Linked DNA regions of Rheinheimera salexigens. The protein of the gene in region 1 binds, or shares a complex with, the protein of each later gene. Links are inferred from orthologs where the notes say so. Each region holds a gene or a part of one and is shown on either strand. Other genes may lie near its edges. The genes, in order: BI198_RS05150 and pabB.

Region 1 (3,072 bases):
GGTGTGTAGCCGCGGGCTTGCAATGTTTTTGCCGCCGCTATGCGCGGTTGTATATCGGGTGGTAAATAATCAATAACAATGGCTTCAACGCCGTACTGCTTAACCTTATCTAATTGGTTTGCAAGCCATAATGTATCTTCGGCAGATTGAATAAAGTAATCATTATTAGCCACATCATAACCATAAACTAATGACTCAGCTACAACAGCAGTAGGTAGGGTCTGCAGCTGATTAAGTAACGTAAAGCCGCGGTTTAATATTAATTTGCCACTGGTTAATTGTAATTGATTAAGTAATGAGACTAACGCTTGTTGCTGGGCAGGGTGATGCTTTGTAGCTAATGCCAATTCATAGCTATCTAAGGTGTCTAAAAATACCCCAGCATAACCTTGCTGTTTTAGCTGCAAAGCTTTTTGGAGTAAATGATCGCGCCAAGCTGGATTGTTGGCATCCATTATTTTTGCTTGCCATTGGTTATTAGTGCCAATAATGGCTAGGGGATACTGTTGCGCTGTTTTAGCGTCAGTTTCGCCAACACTTAAATAAGCAAAAACCTCTGTTTTGGCAAGTTTAAGCTGTTTTAATTGCATAGCAGAGATATTAGTCGGTTCGACAACAACGCGTTGATAGCTTATTAACTCGCGTACCGAGTCAATATCAGCATAATAAAAGGCGATGGAATTGTTGCCAGTAAGGGTGTCTGTGTTGATAGCTGTTTTAGTGTCAGCCTGAAGAAAAGTAGAAAAAGTAACCGTCGTTAATATTAAACAAAATAGCAGTCTTTTATACAACAAAAATGAATTCAAAATATGCGTTACCTGACAACTTAACTAGGTTAATGGGTGTTTCAAGTGTTATATATTGCTAATAATAACTGATACGTAACAAGGTTAGAATTAGTTTAATTTTTTTTATTTATTTTTAATATTAACAGTTTAAGTGCTTATAAGATATACAGCTACAGGGAATTATTTAAGCAAAATGTGTGCAGTGATATATTATAAACGCCAGTTGTGGCTTACTGTGAGGCGATAAAACAGGTGTGATTAACTTGTGTTTAGCCACCAACAGCAAGTCTGAAATTTATGATAGGTATATATTAAGTGCTACTAATAATTGATAACTACGATTCTTTTACTTATAACTTAATGCAGTATTTTGCGGCTTTAGGTCAACAAGTGCTGGTAAAGCGCAATGATGACATCACTATTAGCGCTATTAACCAATTAGCTCCAGATTACCTCGTTATTTCACCCGGTCCTAAATCGCCAGATGATGCCGGTATCTCCATGCAAGCTATTGAATATTTTAGCGATAAACTACCTATTCTAGGTGTTTGCCTTGGTCACCAAGCGATAGCGCAAGTCTTTGGTGGTAAAGTCATTCGGGCTAAGCGGGTCATGCATGGCAAAAACTCCTTAGTTACCCACGATAACCGCTCGGTATTTTCCGGTTTAGCTAATCCTTTAGATGTCACGCGTTATCATTCTTTAGTGGTAGATACTGGAACTTTACCTAAAGAGCTGCAAGTAACAGCTTGGACAACGGGCGCCGACCAAGCGCTAGATGAAATAATGGGTCTAATGCATACCTCTTTACCTATCCACAGTGTGCAATTTCACCCTGAAGCTATTTTAAGTCAGCAAGGTCAGCAATTACTGGCTAATTTTCTGCAAACCAAGTCAATCGCTGTGTAATCAGCTTGACTCAGTATTAATACACTTGCAGTATTGCGGCTTAATTTTGAACGCCACTTTTATCGCCATTAAGGAAGCCGTTGATCAAATGCCATCTTCAACACCCAGTTATGATGCTTTTTTTGCACGATTTTTAGATCAATTAGTGGGTGTCGATCCTGCGGTGGTCCGGATACATTATGAGCCGGGAAAAAACGATGTTTCAGCAGAACGTACTTTACTCCAAGTAGAAGCAGATGCTCGTTTAGCTCGACAGAAAAATTTGAAAATACAAGCGCAACTTACTGACTTCGCCCAAGCGCATTTACATGATGAAGTGTCTGATGAGTTATTACGAAAACTGCATAATATTGAACATGTTGAATCAACATTATTCAATTTGCAACCGGCTTTCTATGCTATTTTAGACTTACTAAGTAGCAAAGCCGTTACTATTAACAAGCTGGACAGTTATATAAGTAAAGTAGATTGGCTGACAGAAGACTTATTACGCTTAGTTAATCAGCCACAATATCGCAATAGAACAGCCTCAGCGGGTTTAATCAAAGATATTAAGGTTGCCTTGCGCTTATTTGGCATTGAAACCCTACAGCAAGTCATACCTGTTTATGCCTTTAAGCGCATGTTGCCACATTCCACTGAACCTTTTTCTGGATTAAAAACCCGTATTTGGCAACATGCTTTAGCCGTGGCTATTGCTGCGCGTACCTTGGCCGATTTAGAGAACAGTCATGGGTTTAGTGCGTTTTGTGTCGGCTTATTTCAGAGTCTTGGTTATATAGTGGTGACACGTTGTTATTTACGTACTTATCAACAGCAAAAACAAAAACAAATATTGAATGCTCAAGCAATGCGCGATAGCGGTATAATTGAAACTTTGGATAAATTAATGCCGGATGCCAGTTTTTTAAGTGAAAGTATGGCGGAGTTTGCTGCCGAATTAAATGCGGATGTTACTTCTCGTTGGCAACTTGACGTGCAACCACTGTATCAAACACTCGATCAAATGTCTGAGGGGCTAGGCTTTAATGATAATAGCCCGTTAACAAAGATCGCGTTACAAGCTCAAACTTACGTGCAGTGGCAATCTTTAAAGCGGGCTAAATTGATCAATAATGAAGAATCTTTACGCTGGTTAGCGGCTGCCCAACTTACTAATGAAAAAATGGCTTTGTTAGCGCAAACCAATTTAAGCCGATTAAATATCGAAATATAAATATTCACTTCTAGTGAAAATCTATCTATATCCCGCGTGGTTATTGACCTAGCATCAAAATCACAAGCGAGACAGTGATCACTTTATCTGTAATAATGCGCTAAAAATACGCGCATTAATGCTGGCTGAACTTGCCCCTTAATCTTGAAGCAACAGTGT
Region 2 (3,239 bases), 510 kb from region 1 along the record:
TCTAACTTCGGCGGCTGAATATCTGCAGGGCCTGAACCATCTAAATGAAAATGCAGGTGGCGCGTAGCGGCGCAGTTAGGGATCATCACAACCGGTAAACTTGCCGCATGGGTCGGCACGCTATTAATTTTAACGTCAACCACTGTGGTTAAACCACCTAAACCTTGGGCACCAATACCCAGTTTATTCACTTTTTCGTATAGCTCTAAACGTAACTTTTCATCTGCCGTTTCAGCGCCTTTATCAATTAACTGCTGAATATCAACCGGCTCCATCAATGACTCTTTGGCTAACACAGCGGCTTTTTCTGCCGTACCACCAATACCTATACCTAACATCCCTGGCGGACACCAGCCGGCGCCCATTTTTGGCAAGGTTTCTAATACCCAATCGACAATGGAATCTGATGGATTAAGCATAGCCATTTTAGTTTTATTCTCTGAACCGCCGCCTTTAGCCGCAATCATCACTTCTACTTGATTACCCGCGACTAAATCAATATGCACCACCGCAGGGGTATTATCTTTAGTATTTTTCCGGCCACCGGCTGGGTCGGCAACAATAGAAGCGCGTAATGGATTATCCGGATTCAAATACGCACGACGGGTACCTTCATTTACCATTTCTTGCACGGTTAAGTTGGTCTTATCCCACTTAACGTCCATACCTATTTTAACAAAACACGTTACTATGCCGGTGTCCTGACAAATGGGTCGATGGCCTTCTGCCGACATGCGCGAGTTAATCAGTATTTGGGCAATGGCATCTTTAGCGGCTTGGTTTTGCTCTTTATGGTAAGCAGACTCTAGCGCTTTAATAAAATCTAAAGGGTGATAATAAGAGATATATTGCAATGCATCTTCAATGCTATCGATAAAATCTTGCTGGCGAATGACCGTCATATTCAAATGTCCTCTAACGCTGTCTACGCTATCTAAGCTTATAAATAGCGCCGTATTTAACTATTGTGGTAAGTGCTGCTATGATAACCCGCATCAGAAACAGCGGCTAGTCCCATTCATGCAGCAGCATCTAATTCAAGACAAATTACCTAAAAACTTACTCGATTACTTTAGCCATTTTGCTAACCAACCGTGGTCTATGCTTTTAGACTCGGCCGCCTCGCAACATGTTAATAGCCGTTACGATATTCTAGTGGCAGAGCCAATAGCGACCTTGCAAGCGGCTAGTGGCCTAACAACGTTAGTTGATGCTCAAGGCCAGCAGCAAACAAGTAGCAATCCCTTTGCACTATTGCAGCAGGGACTAAACCGCTATTTTCCCAACAAAGTAGTCACTGATCTGCCTTTCATTGGCGGTGCTTTGGGTTACTTTGGTTATGATTTAGGTCGTTATATTGAAAAACTACCCACATTAGCCGAGCATGATATCGACTTACCGGATATGGCGATTGGCTTTTATACATGGGCGTTAATATTAGATAAACAGCAACAGCAGCTGTGGTATGTCGATTATCATGGTAATGCCGAAGCTGAATGGCTAAAGCTTAAGCAAAAATTGCTAACGCCACCTAATGCCAGCGTGCCTTTTAGTTTGACCAGTGACTGGCAATCTAATATGGATAAAGCCAGTTATCAGCAACGTTTTGAGCAAATTCAACAATATTTACTTAGCGGTGATTGCTATCAAATAAACTTAGCCCAACGTTTTAACGCCCACTATCAGGGTGATGAATGGCAAGCTTATGTTAAGCTACGTGACTCCAATGCGGCTCCCTTCTCGGCGTTTTTGCGCTTAGAGCAAGGTTGTGTATTAAGTGTTTCGCCCGAGCGCTTGTTACAGCTGCACGATAAACAGGTTGAAACTAAACCTATTAAAGGCACTCGGCCACGTGGCTTTTGCATTATGACCGATGAGATTGAAGCCAATAACTTACGCAACTCAGCTAAAGATCGGGCTGAAAATGTGATGATAGTCGATTTGCTACGTAATGATTTAGGTAAAGTTTGTACTCCTGGTAGCGTGGCGGTACCTAGCTTATTTGCCATAGAAAGCTTTCCAGCGGTGCATCACTTAGTGAGTACCATTACCGGTACCTTAGCCAACAATTATACTGCCTGCGACTTATTGCATGCTGCTTTTCCGGGCGGGTCAATTACGGGTGCACCTAAAGTGCGGGCCATGGAAATTATCGAGCAACTCGAACCGCATCGACGGTCAGTCTATTGTGGTAGTATTGGCTATATTAACGCTAATGGTGATATGGACACGAATATCACTATTCGCACCCTAGCCTGCAACCAGCAACAGATTTATTGTTGGGCTGGCGGTGGCATTGTCGCCGACTCAAATGTCGACAGTGAATTTCAAGAAACCCTAGATAAGGTCAATAAAATTTTACCTACACTGCTACCAAATAAATAATTTACTGAGCGTTTGAGTAAACCAACATGCAAGCAAATGAATTTCGGCAACGTTTTATGTTACATCAAGCTGCACATGCTGAACGGCGTGCTGTGACTGATATTCATCAAGCTGCCGTTTTAGTGCCGGTTATTAACTATGGCAACGAATTAAAATTACTCTTCACTCAACGCGCATTGCATTTAAGACATCACCCTGGCCAAGTCAGCTTTCCTGGCGGTCGTATTGAGCTAAACGAAACCACCGCAGATGCGGCCCTGCGCGAAGCGCATGAAGAAATTGGATTGCTTAGTAGCCATGTTGATTTACTTGGCACCCTGCCGCTGCAACCCACCAGCACCGGTTTTACCATAGTGCCTTGGGTCGCGCTAGTTACACCGCAAGCTCGTTGGCAACTTGAACCTAATGAAGTCGCCGATATTTTTGAAGTCCCCTTAACCCACTTTTTACAGCAACAAAATCGGCATCAGTTTAGCTTACCGCTAGCGGGCAAAACTAGACTGCTACATGCTATGCCTTATCGCGGCAGATTTATCTGGGGAGCCACCGCCGCTATTATGCACCAGCTATGTACCCAGTTGCTTTAGCCGTACAGCTAAGCTGACATGGCGATTTATCGCAACAGTTAGATGGCTTACACATTTGCACAGCTTCAGATACAATAACTTTATTACAGCTACATCAACTGAATAATTAAGCGGAATAAAATGATTATTAGTGCATTTGATATGTTTAGCATTGGTATTGGTCCTTCGAGCTCCCACACTGTTGGCCCTATGCGCGCAGCAAAAAAGTTTACTGACGAGTTATTAGAAAAGCAGTTGCTCGACTCCGTGGCTACCGTGAAAGTCGAA

Evidence for each region.
Region 2: the proteins of BI198_RS05150 (region 1) and pabB are in contact, whole or in part, in a solved structure (PDB 8RP0), measured with the Escherichia coli proteins. The link is inferred for Rheinheimera salexigens from one-to-one orthologs.

What each region holds. Positions count from the first base shown.
Region 1 is NZ_MKEK01000001.1:1,114,327-1,117,398, forward strand. Bases 165-2,900 are described here. They hold BI198_RS05150 (anthranilate synthase component II), read left to right. Parts: upstream 165-1,103; coding sequence 1,104-1,697; downstream 1,698-2,900. Other genes in these bases: BI198_RS05145 (endo alpha-1,4 polygalactosaminidase), read right to left, coding at 165-806; BI198_RS05155 (HDOD domain-containing protein), read left to right, coding at 1,744-2,900. In the rest of the region: more of BI198_RS05145, read right to left, coding at 1-164; more of BI198_RS05155, read left to right, coding at 2,901-2,913. UniProt on the Escherichia coli protein: Part of a heterodimeric complex that catalyzes the two-step biosynthesis of 4-amino-4-deoxychorismate (ADC), a precursor of p-aminobenzoate (PABA) and tetrahydrofolate.
Region 2 is NZ_MKEK01000001.1:1,627,475-1,630,713, reverse strand. The notes cover bases 300-3,202. They hold pabB (aminodeoxychorismate synthase component I), read left to right. Parts: upstream 300-1,020; coding sequence 1,021-2,385; downstream 2,386-3,202. Other genes in these bases: BI198_RS07525 (L-serine ammonia-lyase), read left to right, coding at 3,093-3,202; BI198_RS07530 (CoA pyrophosphatase), read left to right, coding at 2,412-2,972; BI198_RS07540 (fumarate hydratase), read right to left, coding at 300-902. Outside these bases: more of BI198_RS07540, read right to left, coding at 1-299; more of BI198_RS07525, read left to right, coding at 3,203-3,239. UniProt on the Escherichia coli protein: Part of a heterodimeric complex that catalyzes the two-step biosynthesis of 4-amino-4-deoxychorismate (ADC), a precursor of p-aminobenzoate (PABA) and tetrahydrofolate.